DNA from 4 places in the Mesorhizobium sp. M3A.F.Ca.ET.080.04.2.1 genome. Region 1 is predicted to be linked to each of the others. Evidence: predicted binding sites of a transcription regulator. Region 1 holds the regulator's gene; each other region holds the start of a gene.
The links. Region 1 encodes LexA, which represses DNA repair genes until DNA is damaged. Its sites were predicted from a motif close to TGTTCNNNNTGTGTTCNG; they were not measured.

Region 1 (5,265 bases):
GAGACTTTGCGAGCGGCAACGCCGATGCTCGGCGGCGAAATCCAGACAAGGCTGACAGGTCGCGTCGTCATCGCGGAGCCGATGGCCAATGGCCGCGTAAGGCTGACCATCGACCTGGTCTCAACCGCGCACCCGAAGCTGCGCTATGCACCCGACCGCGTCCGACTTTCGGCACGGCGGATCCCGCCAGGCTTGACGGCTGGATCGCTGGTGACGGGTTATGCACGCCTATTATCGCCAACAGGCCCCGTTCGCCCCGACAGCTACGACTTTTCCTTCGACAGCTATTTTTCTGGTATCGGCGCCAGCGGGTTTTTCCTGGGCGATCCGAAGGTTGTGACGGCAACGGAGGCACCGTTCGGCGCACGCACCGCGTCCGCAATAGAAAACGCGCGCGAGACCATTGCCGATCACATCAGAAGCACCGTCGGCGGTCCCGAAGGCGAGATCGCGGCGGCGCTGATCGTTGGCGTTCGCGCCGGCATTCCAGAAGACATCAACGAGGCGGTGCGAAGGACCGGCATCTACCACATCATCTCGATTTCGGGACTGCACATGGCGCTGGTCGCCGGCACGATCATGCTTTTGCTGCGCGGCGCCTTCGCGCTGCTTCCCGATTTCTCTTCCCGCCGGCCGGTCAAGAAATATGCTGCGGCGATCGCGCTGCTGTCGATTGCAGCCTATCTGGTCATTTCCGGCATCGTTGTGGCCGCCGAACGAAGCTTCATCATGCTGGCGGTGATGCTGGTTGCCGTTGTCTTCGACCGGGCGGCGCTGACCATGCGCAACCTGGCGATTTCGGCAATCGCGGTGATCGTGGTTTCGCCGCATGAAGTGGTCGGCCCAAGTTTTCAGATGTCGTTCGCCGCGACCGCCGCCCTTGTCGGCGCCTATGCCGGTTGGGCTGACTACCGCGCCGACAAAGTGAGAGCGCCACCGGCAAAGCGCTCGTTTCTCGGATACCTGTCCCGGAAGCTGGCGGTTGGCGTGGGCGGCGGCGCGATGACATCAATCATCGCCGGAAGCGCAACGGCGCTGTTTGCCATCTGGCATTTCCAGCGCGTATCGCCGCTCAGCCTGCTGGCCAATCTGGCAGTGATGCCGATCGTCTCGCTGGTTGTCATGCCGTTCGCGGTCTTCAGCGTGCTGATGATGCCGTTCGGCTTCGACGGGCCTTTCCTCTATGTGATGGGCAAAGGCCTGACGGCGATGGTCGCCATCTCGGGATGGTTTTCCGAACGTTCACCAGTGGATGCAGTGGGGTTGATCTCGATACAGTCTGTGCTGCTGGCGACGGTCGCGCTGGTCATCGCGACCATGGCGACCACCTGGCTCAGGCTCGGCGCCGTTCCCTTCGCGATTGCGGCCTTGTTGGCCATTCCGCATGTCCGTACCCCGGATGTGCTCATCTCCGAGGATGCGCATCTGGTTGCGATGCCGATCGGCGGCGGCGAACTCGCCATCAATCGAGCAAGCTCGAACGAGTTCATAACCGACAACTGGAAACGGGCGCTGCTGGCCGAAACGATCGTGCCGCCCGAGACATTCGCAAACGGGACGACGGACATCGCCGATCCTGTCGACCTGCCGCCGGGTTCGCCCTTCTATTGCACCGGCGACCTCTGCATCGGCCGGCATCCTTCCGGTGCGATCGTCGCGCTCGCAGAGAATCGCGACAGCGCCAAGCCGGCCTGCGGCTTCGCCGATCTCATCGTCATCAATGACGCCACGGCCTACAATCCTTGCCGGGATCCCCGAATCCTCGTCGTGACCAAGCGGCAATTGGCACGCGACGGAAGCGCTGCCGTCTTCTTCGACCCGCAATCGGCAACCGCGCGAGCCGAGATTCAGTATGCCGTCCACAGGCCCTATCGGCCCTGGCATGAGCAGCGAAAATACTCGCGCGAGGCAAGGGGGCTGCCGCCTTACAAGCGGCCCGAAAAGCCCGACGCCAAGCCACAAACCGCTCAGTAACGGCGGATCAGCCCGACGAGCCTGCCCTGAACCTTGACCCGGTCCGGCCCGAAGATGCGGGTCTCATAGGCCGGATTGGCGGCTTCCAGCGCAATCGAAGCGCCCTTGCGGCGGAAGCGCTTCAACGTCGCTTCCTCATCATCGACCAGCGCCACAACGATCTCACCGGGGCTCGCCGTATTGGCGTTGCGGATGATGACCGTATCGCCGTCGAAGATGCCGGCCTCGATCATCGAGTCGCCTTTGACTTCCAAGGCATAGTGCTCGCCGCCGGCGATCATGTCCGGCGGCACTGTGATCGAATGCGTCTGGTGCTGGATGGCGTCGATCGGCACACCGGCGGCGATACGGCCCATCACCGGAATGGACACCGCCGAAACAGCGTCATCGTCATTGCTGGGTGCGGGTGTGCGCGAGGGCGCCGCCGGCTTGATCTGCCGGCCGAGATTGCCTTGTCCGAGGCTTCCCTGGATGACGCTCGGCGAAAACTTCTTGGCGGCGTTGAGGCCGGGCGCGATCGAATCGGGCAGCCGCAGCACTTCGAGCGCGCGCGCCCGGTTCGGCAGCCGGCGTATGAAGCCGCGCTCTTCCAGCGCCGTGATCAGCCGATGGATGCCCGACTTCGAGGCAAGGTCGAGCGCCTCCTTCATCTCGTCGAAAGACGGCGGAATGCCGCTTTCCTTGAGCCGTTCATGGATGAACATCAGCAGTTCATGTTGTTTACGCGTCAGCATGGCGGCCCCCAACGGGTTCTGGAACCAGAATCGGAAAAACAAACCCAGAACAAACACTATCTGTTCCAGTTGTGTTCCGCAACCGTTTAAAGTTTAATGAATGTGTTGACGTTTTGTTCAGCGTAGCATCAGCACGCTGCATGCGGCGCCGGCTTCAGCTGCCGGCGCAAAAGGTTCGCGCACGATCAAGCCGTTGGCATCGGCCAGCATTCTCAGCATCGAGGAATCCTGGATGCCGAACGGAGTCGCAACCAACGCTCCGCGATCGTCGCGCACAACGGCACGCACATAGTCCTGCCTGACATCGTTGGCCCGCAATGCGGCGCCCAGCCGAGCCCTGCGAACGTCCTGGCTGAAGCTGCGGCCTGCGAGGCGCGCCAGAAGCGGCTTCACGAACAGCTGCGAGCAGACAAGGCTTGCGACCGGATTCCCAGGCAGGCCGATGCAGCGGGTATTGCCGAGGCGGCCGAACATCAATGGCTTGCCGGGCCGCATGGCGATTTTCCAGAAATCGAGCTGCATGCCTTCGCCGGTCAGCACGCCATGGATCAGATCGTGGTCGCCGACCGAGGCGCCGCCGAGCGTCACGATGACATCGGCGCCGGCCGCTACGGCCTTCCTGACCAGAGCTGCGATCGCTTCGTGCCGGTCCGCGGCGATGCCGAGGTCGAGCGCGCGTGCTCCAACCGATTGCGCCACGGCGGCGACACCATAGGCGTTGGACGAGATGATCTGGTCGGGTCCAAGTTCGCTGCCGGGCGGCTGCAATTCGTCGCCGGTGGCGATGATCGCGACCAGCGGCCGCCGGACGACATTGACATTTGCATGATTGGCAGATGCCGCGAGTGAAAGTGCTGCCGGATCGAGCAGGCGACCTTTCTCGAGCAGCATGTCGCCCTGGCCGAAGTCCAGTCCGCGGAGGCGGATATTGCGGCCCGCTTTGGTCGGTTCGGTCACCTCGATGCTGCCGCCACCGATGTCGCGCACGTTCTCCTGGATGACAATCGTGTCGGCGCCTTCGGGGACTGGTGCGCCCGTAAAGATCCGGACGGCCTCGCCCTGGCCGACTGACCCCGCGAAGCCGCGCCCGGCGGATGCCATGCCGATCACGGAGAGACGCGCCGGCACCGACGCCACATCCGCGGAGCGTGCGGCATAGCCGTCCATTGCGGAAGCATCGAAGGGCGGTTGGGTGCGCAGCGCCAGCACCGGCTCGGCCAGCACACGGCCTGCCGCATCGGCGAGCGGAACGCTTTCACCCGGCAGTGGCGCGGCGCCTTCCAGCAGGCGTTCGAGCGCCTCCGCGACTGGCACCAACGCCATTTAGGCACCTGCCTTGTAGTCGCCCGACTTGCCGCCAGTCTTCTCGACCAGCCGTATGCCGGAAATCACCATGGCGCGGTCGGCCGCCTTGGCCATGTCGTAGATAGTGAGGCAGGCGACCGATGCCGCGGTCAGCGCTTCCATCTCCACACCTGTCTTGCCGGTGACTCGGGCAAGCGCTGTGACCTTCAGGCCTGGAAGCGAACGGTCTGGCTCGATGTCGACGGCAACCTTGGTCAGAAGGAGCGGATGGCAGAGCGGCACAAGCTCATGCGTCTTCTTGGCCGCCATGATGCCGGCGATGCGGGCCGTGCCCAGCACATCGCCCTTCTTTGCGTCGCCGGCCAGGATCATGTCCAGGGTTTCGGGCCGCATGAAGACGAAGCCTTCGGCGATTGCCGTGCGTGTCGTCTCGGCCTTGTCGCCGACATCGACCATGTTGGCTTCGCCCTTGGCGCTCAGATGGGTGAGGGCGGCCATCTCAAACAGCCTCGGCAGGCGCCTTGCCGGTGAGCAACAGCTGCGTTGCCGCCGCCACGTCATCCTGCCGCATGAGGCTCTCGCCGACGAGGAAAGTGCCGATGCCGCTCTCTTCCATCCGACGGCAGTCCTGATGGGTGAAGATGCCGCTTTCGCTGACCAGCAGCCGCTCGGCCGGCACCATGGCTGCAAGCCGCTCGGATACCTCGAGGCTGGTCTCGAACGTCCTTAGGTTGCGATTGTTGATGCCGATCAGCCGGGACTTAAGCGCGAGCGCACGCTCCATTTCTTTTTCGTCATGCACCTCGACCAGGGCATCCATGCCAAGTCCGAAAGCCGTCGCTTCCAGTTCGCGGGCCAGCGCATCATCGACGCTTGCCATGATGATCAGGATCGCGTCGGCGCCCAAGGCGCGCGCCTCGTAGACCTGATAGGGATCGAACAGGAAATCCTTGCGCAGGGCAGGTAGCGCGACGGCCGCCCGTGCGGCGGTCAGAAATCCTGGCGCGCCCTGGAAGGACGGACCGTCGGTGAGCACCGAGAGGCAGGCCGCTCCGCCTTGCTGATAGGCCCTGGCGAGTGCGGGCGGGTCGAAGTCGGCCCGGATCAGACCCTTCGAGGGACTGGCCTTCTTGATCTCGGCAATCAGCGCGAAGCCACCGGCCTTCCGCCTCGCCTCGAGCGCCGCAAGGAAGCCGCGCGGCGGTTCGGCGCCGTTCGCCCTGGCCTGGATCTCGGCAAGCGGCACGGCCAG
Region 2 (5,265 bases), 2.4 Mb from region 1:
CGATCTGGTCGAGGCCAACGAAGCCTTCGCCGCGCAGGCCTGCGCCGTCAACAAGGACATGGGCTGGGATCCTGCGATCGTCAACGTCAATGGCGGCGCGATCGCCATCGGCCATCCGATCGGCGCCTCCGGCGCCCGCGTCTTCAACACGCTGGTGTTTGAGATGCGTCGCCGCGGCGCCAAGAAGGGTCTCGCGACGCTGTGCATCGGCGGCGGCATGGGCGTCGCCATGTGCGTGGAAGCGCTCTGAGAAAAGAGTGAATGGTGAATGGCAAAATGGTGAATGGCCGGTCGCGACCGTCATGAACCCGTTCGCTATTCACCATTGACCATTCACCAGATCTTTAGGGAGAGGAAATTTCATGAGCAAGGTAGCAATCGTCACGGGCGGATCGCGCGGTATCGGTGCGGCGATATCGGTGGCCTTGAAGAATGCCGGCTATTCGGTTGCCGCGAACTATGCCGGCAATGACGCGGCGGCCGAGAAGTTCAAGGCCGAGACCGGCATCCCGGTCTACAAATGGTCGGTCGCCGACTACGACGCCTGCGCGGCCGGCATCAAGCAGGTCGAGGCCGATCTCGGTCCGGTCGGCGTGCTGGTCAACAATGCCGGCATTACCCGCGACGCCATGTTCCACAAAATGACGCCCGCCCAATGGAAGGAAGTCGTCGACACCAATCTCTCCGGCGTCTTCAACATGACGCATCCGCTGTGGGGCGGCATGCGCGACCGCAAGTTCGGCCGCGTCATCACCATTTCCTCCATCAATGGCCAGAAGGGGCAGGCCGGCCAGGCCAACTACTCCGCCGCCAAGGCCGGCGACATCGGCTTCTCCAAGGCGCTGGCCCAGGAAGGCGCGCGCGCAGGCATCACCGTCAACGTCATCTGCCCCGGCTACATCGCCACCGAGATGGTCAAGGCGATCGACGAGAAGGTGCTCAACGAGCGTATCATCCCGCAGATCCCGGTCGGCCGCCTCGGCGAGCCGGAAGAGATCGCGCGTTGCGTCGTCTTCCTGGCGTCCGACGAAGCCGGCTTCATCACCGGCTCGACGATCACCGCCAATGGCGGCCAGTATTTCGCCTGAGATCTTGTTCGCCTGATTTCCTTCGACATCGCTGGCAGGCGGTCCGGAGCAACCGGGCCGCCTGTTTCGTTGGCGCCGCCAGGCTGGTCGCGGCGCATGCCTCAAGACGGCACGCAAAGGTTAACGGCCGCGCGGCGGCCTGTGCGAAAGCCTGTTCACAAGCTGTGAATTATCGGTGCGCAAGCTGTGCACAACACCATATCTGGGGGTGAACAAACCGGGAAAACTTGCAGATCGCTGATTCGTCGCCGATTCGTTCCGGGTTTGGCCGGAACGTTAACGCGACGGCCCCGAAATGACGCCTGAATTGTTAACGTCGATTAAGAAACGTCAATAATTTCATAACCTTGACAGCAACGCGCGGGGAGGTCGCCAGCCCTCGCCGGCAAAGGTTAACGCCGCGCCGGAAGGTGGCTCGTCCAAGCACGAAACGGGCCAATCCGGGGATTCAGCATGTGGTAAGACTCATCGTCAAAAAATCCACATATAGCCGTGAACAAACCCTGAATCAGGACGAGTCAGCGATTCGTCGCCGATTCGTTCCAGACTCGTTCCAACGGTTAATCGGCAGCGGTTTCTGACAGCGAATTGCAGCATCGCCGGCCTCCGCCGGAACAATTCCGCTTTCGCTTCGCGTCCGAAATCCCTATGTGTCGCCTGTCACACGCGGCGGCACCGCAGCGTTCCCGACAACAAGCGGCAGAAAGCCTCATTTCCGAGCCGATGAACATTCAGCCGAAACATACTAAGCCGCTGATCCTTTCGGGCCGCGACGTGACGGCCGTGCTGGGGCCGACCAACACCGGCAAAACCCATCTCGCCATCGAGCGCATGGTGGCGCACGAGACCGGCGTCATCGGCCTGCCGCTGAGGCTGCTCGCCCGCGAGGTCTATACCCGCGTTTGCGAGAAGGTCGGCGCCCACAAGGTGGCGCTGATCACCGGCGAGGAGAAGATCGTCCCGGCGAGCGCGAAATATTCGGTCTGCACCGTCGAGGCCATGCCGCGCGAGACCGACGCTGCCTTCGTGGCCATCGACGAGGTGCAACTCGCCGGCGACCTCGAACGCGGCCACATCTTCACCGACCGCATCCTGCATCTGCGCGGTCGCCAGGAGACACTGCTGCTGGGCGCCGCAACCATGCACGGCATCCTGCAGAAACTGCTGAAGGGCGTGTCGGTGGTGACGCGGCCACGGCTGTCGCACCTGGCCTATGCCGGCTCGAAGAAGCTCACCCGCCTGCCGCGGCGCACGGCGATCGTCGCCTTCTCCGCCGACGAAGTCTACGCCATCGCCGAACTGATCCGCCGCCAGCAGGGCGGTGCCGCCGTCGTGCTCGGTGCGCTCTCGCCCCGCACCCGCAATGCCCAGGTGGCGCTGTTCCAGTCGGGCGACGTCGATTATCTCGTCGCCACCGACGCCATCGGCATGGGGCTGAACCTCGATCTCGAGCACGTCGCCTTTGCCCAGAACCGCAAGTTCGACGGCTATCAATATCGCAATCTGACCGCCGCCGAGCTCGGCCAGATCGCCGGCCGCGCCGGCCGGCACCTGCGCGACGGCACGTTCGGCGTCACCGGCCAGGTCGACCCGTTCGACGAGGATCTGGTCAAGAAGATCGAGGCGCACGATTTCGACCCGGTGAAGGTGCTGCAGTGGCGCACCGCCGATTTCGATTTCGCCAGCCTCGACGCGCTGAAGCGCTCGATCGAGACCAACGCGCCGGTCGAAGGCCTGACGCGCGCCCTTCCGGCAGTAGACGCCCAGGCGCTCGAGCACCTGTCTCGTGACGCGGATATCCGCGCGCTCGCCAACAGCCCCGAGCGCGTGGCGCTGCTCTGGGAGGCCTGCGCCCTGCCGGACTACCGCAAGATCGCGCCCGCTCAGCACGCCGACCTCATCGCCTCGATCTACATGGATCTTGCCCGCCATGGCCATGTCGATGAGAACTACATGGCCGAGCAGGTTCGGCGCGCCGACACCACGGACGGCGATATCGACACGCTGTCGCACCGGATCGCCCAGATCCGCACCTGGACCTTCGTCTCCAACCGCCCAGGCTGGCTGGCCGATCAGGCACACTGGCGGGAAAAGACACGCGAAATCGAAGACAGATTGTCCGATGCGTTGCATGAGCGGTTGACGAAACGCTTCGTAGACCGCAGGACTTCCGTCCTCATGCGGCGCCTTAGAGAAAATACCATGCCTGAAGCCGAAATCAGCCCAACCGGAACCGTCCTCGTCGAAGGCCATCATGTCGGCGAGTTGCAGGGTTTCCGCTTCACCGCCGACCAGAGCGCCGGCGGCGAGGACGCCAAGGCGGTGCGCACCGCCGCGCAGAAGGCGCTTGCGGCCGAGTTCGAGGCACGCGCCGAACGCTTTGCCGCCTGCGCCAATGGCGACCTGGCGCTTGGCTCGGACGGCATCCTGCGCTGGATCGGCGCCCCCATCGGCACACTGGTTTCCGGCGACGAAGCGTTGAAGCCGCGGCTGGTGCTGCTCGCCGACGAGCAGCTCACCGGCCCGGCCCGCGACAAGGTGGCAGCGCGCGCCGAGCGCTTCGTCAACTACCAGATCGAATCCCTCCTGAAGCCACTGGTCGACCTCAAGAACGCCGAGCAGCTCACCGGCATCGGCCGCGGCATCGCCTTCCAGCTCGTCGAGCATTTCGGCCTCATCAATCGCCGCGATATCGCCGACGAGATGAAGTCGCTCGACCAGGAAGGACGTGCGGCGCTGCGCCGGCTTGGCGTGCGCTTCGGCGCCTACCACGTCTTCGTGCCGGCGCTGATCAAGCCGGCGCCCGCCGGGCTGGTCACGCTGCTCTGGGCGCTGCAGAGCGACGGCAAGGACAAACCCGGCTTTGGCGATGTCGTCCACGCTCTGGCGTCGGGCCGCACATCCGTGGTCATCGACCCAGCCTTCGACAAGACTTTCTACAAGCTTGCCGGCTACCGCAATCTCGGCCGCCGCGCCGTTCGCGTCGACATACTGGAGCGACTGGCCGATCTCATCCGACCGGCGACCAACTGGAAGCCCGGCCTCGGCCAGCGTCCCGACGGCGCCTATGACGGCCACGCCTTCATGGTGACGCCGCCGATGATGTCGATCCTCGGCGCCACCGCCGACGACATGGAAGAAATCCTCAAAGGCCTGGGCTACCGCGCCGAACCAAAGCCGGCGGCCGAGGTGAAGGCCAAGCTGGAGGCGCAGGACAACGCGGCTCGCGAAGCCGCCGCGGCCAAGCTCGCGGCCGAAGAGGCGGCTCGCGCCAGCCAGGCGGCGCAAGCAGAAGCTGCGGCGACAGACGCGATTGCCGCAGCATCGGTCGAAGGTTCGGAGCCGGCAGGCGTCGTCGAAGCGCCCGAAGTTGCCGCTGAAGCCGGCACGGAAGCGGCAGCGGAACCTGTCGCGGAAGAGCCGGCAGAAGCTGCCGTCGAGGTTGCGGAAGTGGCCCATCCTGCGGAGGAGAATTTCGCCGTGCCCGAGTCGGCCGAGAGCGCCGACGCCCTTGCCTCCTCCTCGATGGGGGATGCCGCGGCGCGAAGCGAAGCGGGTGATGGCGCCGACGATGCAGGCACTGCTGCCGCTGACGCTGCCCCGCCGTTGCGCGCCGGCCTTTCGGGCGAGGCTGACACCGCGGGAAGCCCGTCCGAGCAGGAAGAACCCAAGCCGATCCTGCTATGGCGCCAGGCCCGCTTCGACCACCAGCGCCCGCGCCACCGCCACCACGACAACCGTTCGCGCACCGGGAAGGCTGCCCGCGAGGGCCAGGCCGATGCCGCAAGCGGACAACCCGGCAATCGGTCAGGGCAAGAAGGTCGACGCGATCAGCGCGACGGCGCCGGCAAGCCGCGCTTCGATCGCAGCAAGTTCAAGCCCAGGCCGGAGCGCGAGACCGGCGAACGGCGCGAAGGACGGCCGCAAGGCGAGCGCCCCGAGCGCCGTGAGGCTCGGCCCGACTGGAAAGGCAACAGGCAGGACGCCAAGGAAAATGCCGCCGGCAAGCCGAGCTTCCAGGGCAAGCCGCGCGAGGAGCGCCCGCAGCGCTTCGATCCGGATTCGCCTTTCGCCAAGCTCGCCGCCCTGCGCGACCAGCTGAAGAAATAGCGTCGGCCGGTTGCGATGGTTGGAGAAGGCCGCCAGCGCATCGACAAATGGCTGTTCTTCTCGCGTG
Region 3 (5,265 bases), 2.4 Mb from region 1:
CAAAGCGGTCTGCTGGCCTATCTCGACGAACAGGTGGCTGGTCTCGACAGCCCCGAGAAGCTGCTCGCGGCCATGGACGCGCCGTTCAAGACAGTCGACGCCTGGGCGAAAGCCAACGGGATCAAGCCGGAAAACATCACGCTTGGCGAGTTCGGCATGATCCGCAAGGAGTATGGCAACGCCTATGCCATGCCGGCCGAATACCGCGCCGCTTACGTCGGCGACATGATCGCCCGCGCCGAAACGCATGGCTTTTCCTGGTCGGTCTGGAGCTACGGCGGCGCCTTCGGCATCGTCGACGGCTTCGATGGCGAGAAGGCGGAGCCGGAAGTGATGGATCTGATCAGGTCACTTCACTGATTGGTTTCAGCCCAGCTCGATATGCAAAATTTCCGGCCGCACGCCGAAACGCACCGGCATGATGCTGAAGCCGAGCCCACCGGAGACGATCAGGTGACGGTCGTTTTCCACCACATGGCCATAGGCGTAGCGGTTGCCGAACACGGACGGCACGACCGGCGAATAGCCGAACAGCCGCACCTGCCCGCCATGCGTGTGGCCGGACAGCGTCAGTGAAACCCGCCACGGCACTTCGGGAAAGATGTCGGGCTCATGCGCAAGCAGGATGATGGGCGCGTTGTCGCTCACCTTGGCGAGCGTGCCTTTGAGATCGTCCAGCCCCTTGAAGCTGGACCGGCCCCAGGCACGACCCGGACGCAGTGCAAGCTGGTCTGCGAGCCCGGCTATCCAGAAGCCTTGTCCATCCTTTTCCAGGCGCACGACATCGTTTTCCAGCACTGGAATGCCGACGCCTTCCAGTGCCTTGCGCGAAATCGTCGGCCCGGCCCCGGCCTCTTGCGCGGCAACATCGTGCCACCAGTCGTGATTGCCGAGGATCGACAGCACCCCGAGCGGCGCCTTCAGTCCGGACAGGGCCGAAGCCCATTCCGCCGCCGACACCTGCTCCGTGACCAGGCGCATACCGGCAACATAGTCGCCGAGCAGCACAATCAGATCCGGCTGCAGTGCGTTCGCCTCCTCGGCCAGCGAGGCGACGCGCTCCGGCGTCATCCAGGGCCGGCAGGCATGGATGTCTGCGAGCGCCACGATGCGGAGCTTGAGCCCGGCCGGCCAATGCGGCGGCGTCAGCGCGTAGCGCTTGACATGGGTGAGCAGCATCGGCTCGATGCCGACCGCATAGGCGCCGAGCGACACCAAGGAGAAGAACGAGCCGCCGACGAGCCGCAGGAAACCACGTCTGGTGATCATCGATAAGTCCCTGGCCCGGGCAACGGCAATTGCATCAATCCACCCCTGTCTTAGAGGCCGCAATTGCGCCTTCGGCTTGGCCGAGGCGAGGAGATTTTGCGCAGATAAGCCGTCACCCGGCAGCGGGCGACCAAATCACATTACTCTTCCTGGAACAGGCTGATCTGCTGCTGAGCAAGGTCCTTTGGCGCATCGAGACCGAGATGCCGCCAGGCATTGGCTGTCAGCACGCGGCCGCGCGGCGTGCGCTGGATGAAGCCCTGCTGGATCAAATAGGGCTCGATGATGTCTTCGATCGCGTCGCGCGGCTCGGAAAGCCCCGCCGCGATCGTTTCGATGCCGACCGGCCCGCCGCCGAAATTGCGCGCGATCATCGAAAGATATCGGCGGTCGAGCGCGTCGAGTCCGAGACCGTCCACCTCCAGCCTGGTCAGCGCCTCGTCGGCGATGCGTTTGTCGACATGGCCGTCTCCGGCGACGGAGGCGAAATCGCGCACCCGTCGCAACAGCCGGCCGGCGATGCGCGGTGTGCCGCGGGCGCGGCGCGCGATCTCCAGCGCGCCGTCGTCGCCGAGCGGCATCGAGAGGATGCGGGCGCCGCGGCGCACGATCTGCTCCAACTCCTCGACCGTATAGAAATTGAGCCTGACCGGAATGCCGAAACGGTCGCGCAGCGGATTGGTCAGCAGCCCGAGTCGCGTCGTTGCAGCAACCAGCGTGAAGCGGGCAAGGTCGATCTTGACCGAACGCGCCGCCGGCCCCTCGCCGATGATCAGGTCGAGCTGGAAATCCTCCATCGCCGGATAGAGGATTTCCTCCACCGCCGGATTGAGGCGGTGGATCTCGTCGATGAAGAGGACGTCGCGGTCCTCGAGATTGGTGAGAAGTGCTGCAAGGTCGCCGGCCTTGGCGATGACCGGCCCCGAGGTCGAGCGGAAATTGACCCCGAGCTCGCGTGCCATGATCTGCGCCAGCGTCGTCTTGCCGAGGCCTGGCGGCCCGACGAACAGCACATGGTCGAGCGCCTCGCCGCGGTTCTTGGCGGCGTCGACGAAAACCTTGAGGTTGGCCCTGACCGCCGCTTGGCCGACGAACTCGTCGAGCGACTGCGGGCGCAAGGTCTGGTCGGCATCCTCGCCGCGCTTGTCGGGAGCAATGAGGCGGGGCGAAAGGTTCATGCCGCCTTCCTTGCATACGCCAACAAACTGGACAAGCGCCGCGTCACCGCGCCAGTTCCTTCAATCCGAAGCGGATCAGCTTCGAGGCATCGGCACCCTCGCCGGCCGCCTTCAGCGCCGCCGCCACCGCATTGGCGGCGATGTCGCGCGAATAGCCGAGATTGACCAGCGCCGAGACCGCGTCGGTGATCGGTGCTGCCGCCACGCCCGCGCCGAGCTCCTGCTTGAGTCCGATCGTGCCGGTGGCAGCGCCCGCATAGGCGGGCGCCTTGGCCTTCAACTCGGTGACGATGCGCTCGGCCACTTTCTTGCCGACGCCGGGCGCTCGGCTGACCATGGCGATGTCGCGCAGCGCGATCGCATTGGCGAGATCGGCCGGGGCCAATGTCGACAGCACCGCCAGCGCCACCTTGGCGCCGACGCCCTGCACATTGTTCATCAGCAGGCGGAACCATTCGCGCTCGAGTGCTGTCTGGAAGCCGTAGAGCCGGATCATGTCCTCGCGCACATAGGTCTCGATGAACAGCACCACCGCCTCGCCGGGCCCCGGCAGGGAAGCCAGCGTGCGCGCCGAGCAATAGGCGACATAGCCGACGCCATGCACGTCGACGAGACAAGAATCCTCGTCGATCTCGTCCAGCGTGCCTTTCAGCTTGCCGATCATGGCATTCCTCTCATGCCAAAGCCGCCATCCGATAGGCGACGCTCTGGCGATGATGCGCATGGCAGATGGCGATGGCCAGCGCATCGGCGGCATCGTCCGTGTCGAAGATGGCCTTCGGCATCAGCACCTTCACCATCATGTGGATCTGCTTCTTCTCGCCGTGGCCGACGCCGATCACCGCCTTCTTGACGGCGTTGGGGGCGTATTCGGCAACGACCAATCCGGCGCGCGCCGGCACCAGCATGGCAATGCCGCGCGCCTGGCCGAGCTTCAGCGTCGCGGTCGCATCCTTGTTGACGAAGGTCTGCTCGACCGCTGCCTCGTGCGGCATGGCTTGGTGCAGCACCTCGGCCAGTCCGTCATGCAATTGGCAGAGTCTTGCTGCGAGCGGCGCCTTGTCGTCCGAGCGCACGGTACCGGAAGCGACGAAGCGCAGCGAATTGCCAAGGCTCTCGACGATGCCCCAGCCGGTGCGCCTCAGCCCCGGATCGATGCCGATGATGCGAATCGCTTCCCCCATGCGCCAACTTTACCCGTGGCGGCAAGCGATGCCAGCGAAATGTGAACAAACCAGAAACGATTCAAGGGGGAAACAGGCTGCTCGGATTTTGGCTAAGCAGCCGGATCAGCCGCGGGCGAAAGCCGTGTTCAGCAGGCTGATCTGGTCGGAGACCGGGTTGGCGCGGCGGCTGACGGCCGGCGTGTCGTAGATCGAGCCATAGATTTCCTCGTCCATGCGGCGCACCAGCGCCTGCAGGCGCAGCGACCGGCTCACGAGTTCCAGAAACTCCTTCGGCAGTTCGCTCCATCCGGCTGCTTCGTCATGCGCGGACGCCGTGTCGAGGCGCACCTTTGACTTCTCGGAGGCGACCTGGTCGCGCGTCATCTCGCCGGAATTCGCCGCGCGCTGCAGAAGCAGCCAGGACGCAACCTGCATCAGCCTTGTGGTCAGCCGCATCGATTCGGCCGCATAGAGCGTCGCCGCCGCGCGCGACAGCTTCTTCGCCTCGGCTCTGCCCTTGCCGTCGAGATATTCGGCGGCCTGTTCGACCAGTCCCATACCCTCCTGGTAGAGCGGCTTGAAGGATTGGGAAAAGACCCGGCGCTCCGCGAGCTTGATGGTTTTCGCGCTGCCTTTCGAAGGCTCGGTCATTGATACGCCCCTGCACTGCCGCAAGCCGATTCGGCATTCTTGCCGACGCGTCTGCACCCTAAACGACTGAGGCTTGAAAATGCGCTTAGGCGCCCATGAAGGCAAGCGCATGTTTAACAAACGGTTAACGCAAACCCTGCCACCGGCCGGCCTGCCGGGGACAAAAAAAGAGCCGCGGATAAGGCGGCTCTCAGGAGTTTAACAGGGAGGCGTCAAACAAAGTGGCTCCAACCACTCGGTAAGAATCCAGCAAAACTGGATGTGCATAGTAAACACCTGTAAAGCTTAACGAAGCCTTAACGCCGGGCGGATTTTTTGACCGATTGAGCTCTTCTGTGCCGGAACAGGACAGGCTGCATCGCGATCCCGATTTTCGGCGGCGGCTGACCTTCCCTCGCGATTCGCAGCGCCGAAACATACCGGCCGCCGGCGCGACATCGTTCCGATACAGCCCGCACGCTAAAGGCCCGCTTCTCTGAGGGGGCGGGCGCGAATTCGCGCCGCCGCGACATAAAAATGCATTCCAGGAGCAAAGCATGGACTGGTACTCGATCGTCAAATTCCTCCACGTCGTCTCGGCCATTCTGTGGGTCGGCGGTGGATTCGTCCTGTTCCTGCTCGGTGTGCTTGCCCAGCGCGCCGGCAACATCGAGGATAAGCTGCAGGCGATGCGCGCAAGCGGTCAGCTCGGCGGCAAGTACTTCGCCCCGATGTCGATGCTGACCCTGATCTTCGGGCTTATCATGTGCGGCTTCTGGGTCGGCTTCTCCGACCTGTGGATCATCATCGGCCTCGCCGGTTACGTCACCACCTTCTCGATTGGCATGCTCGTCTTCAAGCCGACCGGCGAGCGAATGGGCGCCATGATCGCCAAGGACGGCGTCACGCCCGCGGTTCTCGCCATCGGCCAGCGCATGATGAGTTGGGCACGCCTCGACTATGCCGTCATGCTGGTGATCATCGCCGACATGGTCCTGAAGCCGACTGTGCATGATGTCGGC
Region 4 (5,265 bases), 470 kb from region 1:
GCCGGGAGCCTCGCCCATCTCGCGCCGGAACCGGCGGTTGAAGGTCGATAGATCGTTGAAGCCGGCATCGAAGGCGATGGTCGAGATCGCTTCGTTCGAGATGCGCAGCCGCACCGCCGCCCGGTGGAGCCTTGTCCTCAGCAGAAACTGGTAGGGCGTCATGCCGGCCACGTGCCGGAATGTGCGCAGGAAATGATAGGGACTGGTCGCCGTGCCGTCGGCCAGTTCGCTCAGCGACAGCGGCCGGTCGGCATGGAGCTCGATCATGCGCACCGCCTCGGCAACGCGTCTTTGGTCACGGCGACTGGGTGGGCGGCCTGCCTTGCCAGAGCCGGTTGCAGCCGCAATGACCGCCCCGGCAATACGCAGGCCGAGTTCCTCGAACGCGTCGACCTCGCCTGATTCCCGCGCGGCCTCCGCTTCCGCCAGCAATGGCGCCAGCGCTGGCAATGGCGGCAGGCGCGGGCCAGCGAAGGCCAGCCGCTTCGCGCCCGGCATTTCGGCGACCACGCGTTCCAAGTAGGCCGGCGCGAAATGGAAGGAGAGGCAGCGGTCGCCGGTCCCATGCTCATGGCCGCACTCGTAGCAGGCGCCGGGATTGCCGAGCAGGATGGCGCCCGGCGCAAGCATCGCTGTGCCCTCGCGCGTCCGGTAGCGGAAGGTGCCACTTGTCACGGCGGCGATGCAGAAACTGCGATGCTCTTCCTCGAAAGGCCTGGCACCGGCGCCGGCTGTGCAGACCACATCGGACACCCGCCAGCCGAACCCTGATGCGAGGTTCTTCTCAGTCGTCGTCATCACGGAAAGATAGCAATTTTCCCCAAGCGCAGAACCTCGCCGCGCCTCTATTGCTCGCCCTCTCCTGACAAACGAGGCAGCAACCATGACCGATCCCTTTGCCGAGGCCCTGCACAGCGACGAGCCCAATCCAGATCTGGCCGAGAAGCTGAAGCTCTACGGCCGCTTCATCGGCGCCTGGACATTCGACGCCACGCGTCATCTCGAAGACGGTTCGGTTCTTAAGGGGCGCGGCGAAGCGCATTTCGGCTGGGTCCTTGACGGCAAGGCAGTCCAGGACGTCTGGATCTTGCCCGCCCGCGACGCCGGTTCCTCGCCCTCTCTGGGCACGTGGACCTTCTACGGCACCACGCTGCGCGTCTACGATCCAGGCCTCGAGGCCTGGCACATCTTCTGGAGCGATCCGCGCAACCAATATTTCAGCCGCCAGCTTGGCCGCGCTGAGGGCGACGCGATCGTCCAGAAAGGCGTTGACGACACCGGCTCCTCGGTGCGCTGGAGCTTTTCGCGCATCACCGAGAATTCGTTCCGCTGGCTCGGCGAGCGCTCGCATGACGGCGGCGCGAGCTGGCGCCTCGAAGTCGAATTCCTGGCCTGCCGTGTGTGAAAGTCGATGATTACCGGCGACCGCAGCGACTTGAAACAAGAAGCCGAAGCGATCCTTCGCACCAGCTTCACAGCTTCGCGCACCATTTCTGTCGCGCCTGTTTCCAGCGTCCCGGCTTTCCTCTACCAATTGCAGAGGCTTGGGCTTCGCCCGGCGGGAGGGGATCAGCGATGCCGAGCTTCGACAACCTGTTCAACGCCTTCGTCACCATCCTGGTGACCATCGACCCGCCCGGGCTGGCGCCGCTGTTCCTCGCCGTCACGCGCGGCATGAATCGCTCGGAGCGCCAGCAGGTCTCCATACGCGCGTCGGTCATCGGCTTCCTGGTGATGGCGCTGTTTGCCGTCGCCGGCGCCTCGATCCTTTCGGTATTCGGCATCACATTGCCGGCCTTCCGCGTCGCCGGCGGCTTCCTGCTGTTCTTCATCGCCTTCGAAATGGTGTTCGAGCGCCGTCACGACCGCAAGGAGAAGATCGGCGACGTCGCGGTCACCAAGGACATGATCCACAACATCGCCGCTTTCCCGCTCGCGATCCCGCTGATCGCCGGCCCGGGCGCGATTTCGGCCACCGTGCTGTTGTCGGGACATTTCGAGGGTTTTGCGGCGCAGACGGCGCTGGTCGGCATCATCTTCGTCTGCCTCGCCATAACCTATCTGGTGTTCGTGCTGGCCGAACGCATCGACCGCATCCTGGGACAGACCGGGCGCTCGATCCTGACCCGGCTGCTGGGCGTCATCCTGGCCGCGCTGGCCGTGCAATTCGTGGCGGACGGCGTCCGGGCGCTGATGGCAGCCTGAGCGGCAGCCCTACTGCCCCCCGCCTATTTCGCAGCTGTATCAACGACCTCGAAGTCATGCGTGACGGAAGCAGTCTTTGCCATCATAGCGGTCGCCGAGCAGTATTTTTCGATCGACAGGTCGATCGCCCGTTTCACCTTGTCGTGCGACAGGGCGCGGCCCTTGACGATGAAGTGCATGTGGATGCGGGTGAAGACGCGCGGCTCGGTCTCGGCCCGGTCGGCGTCGAGCTCGACCACGCAGTCCTCGACCGCCTCCCGGCCTTTCTCGAGGATATGAACCACGTCATAGGCCGAGCAGCCGCCTGTCCCGATCAGCACCAGTTCCATCGGGCTTGGCCCCGGTGTCCTGCCTTCCGGCCCATGCGCCGTGCCCAGCACGACCTTATGTCCGCTGCCGGATTCGCCGACGAAGGTGCGCTCCTCCACCCATTTGACCCGTGCTTTCACGATGGTTCCCTTTGCGAGGCCGCCGCCCCATTGACCGACACGCGCGCGTGCATGCTCCGCCCGGGCATCAGCATGAAGATGCTAGCGCCGATCGGTGCGCGCAGATAGAACTTTATCATGCCGCTGTGCTGAGCAACCAGGCGGCGCCGATCGGCCCGCCTTCCCTCGAAGGCTCATGGCGAACTCGCGATGCTCAGAACGGAATTTCGTCGTCCAGCTCGCGCGACGCGCCGCCACCACCACCCCTGGAGCCGCCACCTCCGCGGCTGAAGCCTTCGTTCGGGTCCGACTGGCCGAAATCGGAACCGCGGCTGTTGCCGCCGCCCCCGGCATAATTGCCGACCTGGCCGCCGCCTTCGCCGCGTGCATCGAGCATCTGCAATTCGCCGCGGAATTTCTGCAGCACGACCTCGGTCGTGTAGCGGTCATTGCCGGTCTGGTCCTGCCATTTGCGCATCTGCAACTGGCCCTCGACATATACCTTCATGCCTTTCTTCAAATACTGCTCGGCCACCTTGGCGAGCTGGTCGTTGAAGATGACGACATTGTGCCACTCGGTCTTTTCCTTGCGCTCGCCGGAGTTCTTGTCGCGCCAGCTTTCCGAAGTCGCGATGCGGATGTTGACGACCGGCTCGCCCGAATTCAGGCGGCGGATTTCAGGATCCGCTCCGAGATTGCCGACCAGAATGACTTTGTTGACGCTACCCGCCATCGTACTTCTCCGCGCTCATCCGAAACAAAACTTACGTCGCTGCACCTTACAGCCTGCAGGCCGCCGCTGCCTGCAAAGGCTGGCTTTTCCCACAAGGTTTTTGTTCTCTTTTCGTTCTAGACTTGACCTCTGCATCTGTCAAGGAATGTCAGCAACAGGTAGTGTCTCGGCCCGCAGCGCAAAAGGGGAGGCGTCCGAATGAACATCGTCACGCATAGCGATCAGCCACGCGAACTGTGGCGGGCCGGAGTGGAAACGCGGATGCATATTGCCGCCGCCAATGGCGCGGCCGAGCTTTGCATTTTCGAGCAATGGGCCGATCCAGGCGCCGGCGCGCCGACGCATTCGCATCGCGTGGAGGAAGTGCTGACGGTAATCGCCGGCGAAGCCGAGATGTGGATCGATGATCGACGTGCGGTGCTGGCCGCCGGACAGTCCCTGATCATTCCGGCACACCGCGAGCACGGCTTTCGCAACATCGGCTCCGGCGTGCTTCACGTCCACGCCGTGCTCGCGTCGTCGATCTTCGAGGCCAGCTTCGACGGAGCCGCTGAACCGGTAAGGCACTGGGCATCCTAAAACACCGCTTGCCAAATCGATAAGTATCGACTTATGCTTTGACGATGATCGAAGCAGAAATTTTCCGGGCGCTTGCCGATCCGACGCGGCGCGCCGTCTATGAACGGCTCGCGGCAGGCGAGATGACGGTGTCCGAACTGCGCGCCGGCATGAGCGTATCGCAGCCGGCCGTCTCACAGCATCTTGCCGTCTTGCGCAGCGCCGGCCTCGTCGTCGAGCGGCGCGCCGGCCGCAACGCTTACTACCGCGCCGATGCGCAAGGGCTCGATCCGCTGATCGGCTGGATCGAGCGCTACCGCGCCTTCTGGCCGGAGCGTATCGAGAAACTGAAGACGGTTCTGAAGGGAATGGACCAATGATGGCGACAAAAAATCCACAAGCCGCCCCCGCGCCGCTCAACTTCGAATGCGAACTCGCCGAGCCGCCGGAAAAAGTCTGGCGCGCGCTGACCGAGCCGGAACTGCTCGCCGCCTGGATGATGCCGAACGACATCCTGCCGCAGGCCGGCAAACGCTTCGCGTTCGTGGGACCGGACACGCCGATCGAATGCGAAGTGCTCAATATCGAGCCAGGCAAGCTGCTGCGCTATTCCTGGCGTGAGCGGTCGAGCGCCGAAGATGACAACCAACTGCCCGCCTTCGATAGCGTCGTCACCTTCACGCTCGAGCGGACGGTTTCCGGCGGCACCCATCTGCGCATCCTTCATGACGGCTTCGTGCCGGCGGCGCATGCTGCCGTCGCCATCGCTGGTGCCGGCTGCGGGCTGTCGCTCGACGCACGCAAGAACCCGATCGCCGCCAATGCGCCCTGCATGATGCTGCGCGCAGCTTGACCACAAGGAGACTTGGCCATGAGCGCCCTTGCCAATCTGGTGCCGATGGTTATCGAGCAGTCGACCCGCGGCGAACGCGCCTTCGACATCTTCTCGCGGCTGCTGCGCGAGCGCATTGTCTTCATCAACGGCGAGATCAATGACGGCGTGTCGGCGCTGGTCTGCGCCCAACTTTTGTCGCTGGAATCCGACAATCCCGACAAGGAGATCTCGATCTACATCAACTCGCCGGGCGGCGTGGTGACCAGCGGCTTCGCCATCTACGACACGATGCAGTACATCTCTTGCCCGGTGTCGACGGTCTGCATGGGCTTCGCCGCGTCGATGGCGTCCTTCCTGCTGATGGCGGGCGCACCCGGACGGCGCATTGCGCTGCCCAACACCAGGATCGTGCTGCATCAGCCGCTGGGCGGCTTCCAGGGCCAGGCCTCCGACATCCAGCGCCATGCCGAGGACATCCTGCGCACCAAACGCCACATGACGGAACT

Region 2: the regulator LexA is predicted to act here: its motif matches at 1,627-1,644, upstream of EJ074_RS20095 (helicase-related protein).
Region 3: the regulator LexA is predicted to act here: its motif matches at 3,673-3,690, upstream of ruvC (crossover junction endodeoxyribonuclease RuvC).
Region 4: the regulator LexA is predicted to act here: its motif matches at 3,468-3,485, upstream of ssb (single-stranded DNA-binding protein).

What each region holds. Positions count from the first base shown of each region.
Region 1 is NZ_CP034451.1:454,359-459,623, forward strand. Features, by position in the region: gene EJ074_RS02040 (ComEC/Rec2 family competence protein) at 1-1,974, shown strand, start outside; gene lexA (transcriptional repressor LexA) at 1,968-2,708, opposite strand; gene glp (gephyrin-like molybdotransferase Glp) at 2,826-4,031, opposite strand; gene moaC (cyclic pyranopterin monophosphate synthase MoaC) at 4,032-4,511, opposite strand; gene trpC (indole-3-glycerol phosphate synthase TrpC) at 4,513-5,265, opposite strand, start outside.
Region 2 is NZ_CP034451.1:4,223,215-4,228,479, reverse strand. Features, by position in the region: gene EJ074_RS20105 (acetyl-CoA C-acetyltransferase) at 1-250, shown strand, start outside; gene phbB (acetoacetyl-CoA reductase) at 363-1,088, shown strand; gene EJ074_RS20095 (helicase-related protein) at 1,812-5,198, shown strand; gene EJ074_RS20090 (RNA-binding S4 domain-containing protein) at 5,214-5,265, shown strand, end outside.
Region 3 is NZ_CP034451.1:4,177,394-4,182,658, reverse strand. Features, by position in the region: gene EJ074_RS19915 (cellulase family glycosylhydrolase) at 1-360, shown strand, start outside; gene EJ074_RS19910 (metallophosphoesterase) at 367-1,269, opposite strand; gene ruvB (Holliday junction branch migration DNA helicase RuvB) at 1,410-2,447, opposite strand; gene ruvA (Holliday junction branch migration protein RuvA) at 2,491-3,111, opposite strand; gene ruvC (crossover junction endodeoxyribonuclease RuvC) at 3,122-3,631, opposite strand; gene EJ074_RS19890 (DUF1465 family protein) at 3,737-4,264, opposite strand; gene EJ074_RS19885 (DUF2269 family protein) at 4,801-5,265, shown strand, end outside.
Region 4 is NZ_CP034451.1:6,153,922-6,159,186, reverse strand. Features, by position in the region: gene EJ074_RS29420 (AraC family transcriptional regulator) at 1-798, opposite strand, end outside; gene EJ074_RS29415 (hypothetical protein) at 884-1,405, shown strand; gene EJ074_RS29410 (MarC family protein) at 1,576-2,205, shown strand; gene EJ074_RS29405 (OsmC family protein) at 2,229-2,654, opposite strand; gene ssb (single-stranded DNA-binding protein) at 2,848-3,366, opposite strand; gene EJ074_RS29395 (cupin domain-containing protein) at 3,565-3,945, shown strand; gene EJ074_RS29390 (metalloregulator ArsR/SmtB family transcription factor) at 3,990-4,304, shown strand; gene EJ074_RS29385 (SRPBCC domain-containing protein) at 4,301-4,777, shown strand; gene EJ074_RS29380 (ATP-dependent Clp protease proteolytic subunit) at 4,796-5,265, shown strand, end outside.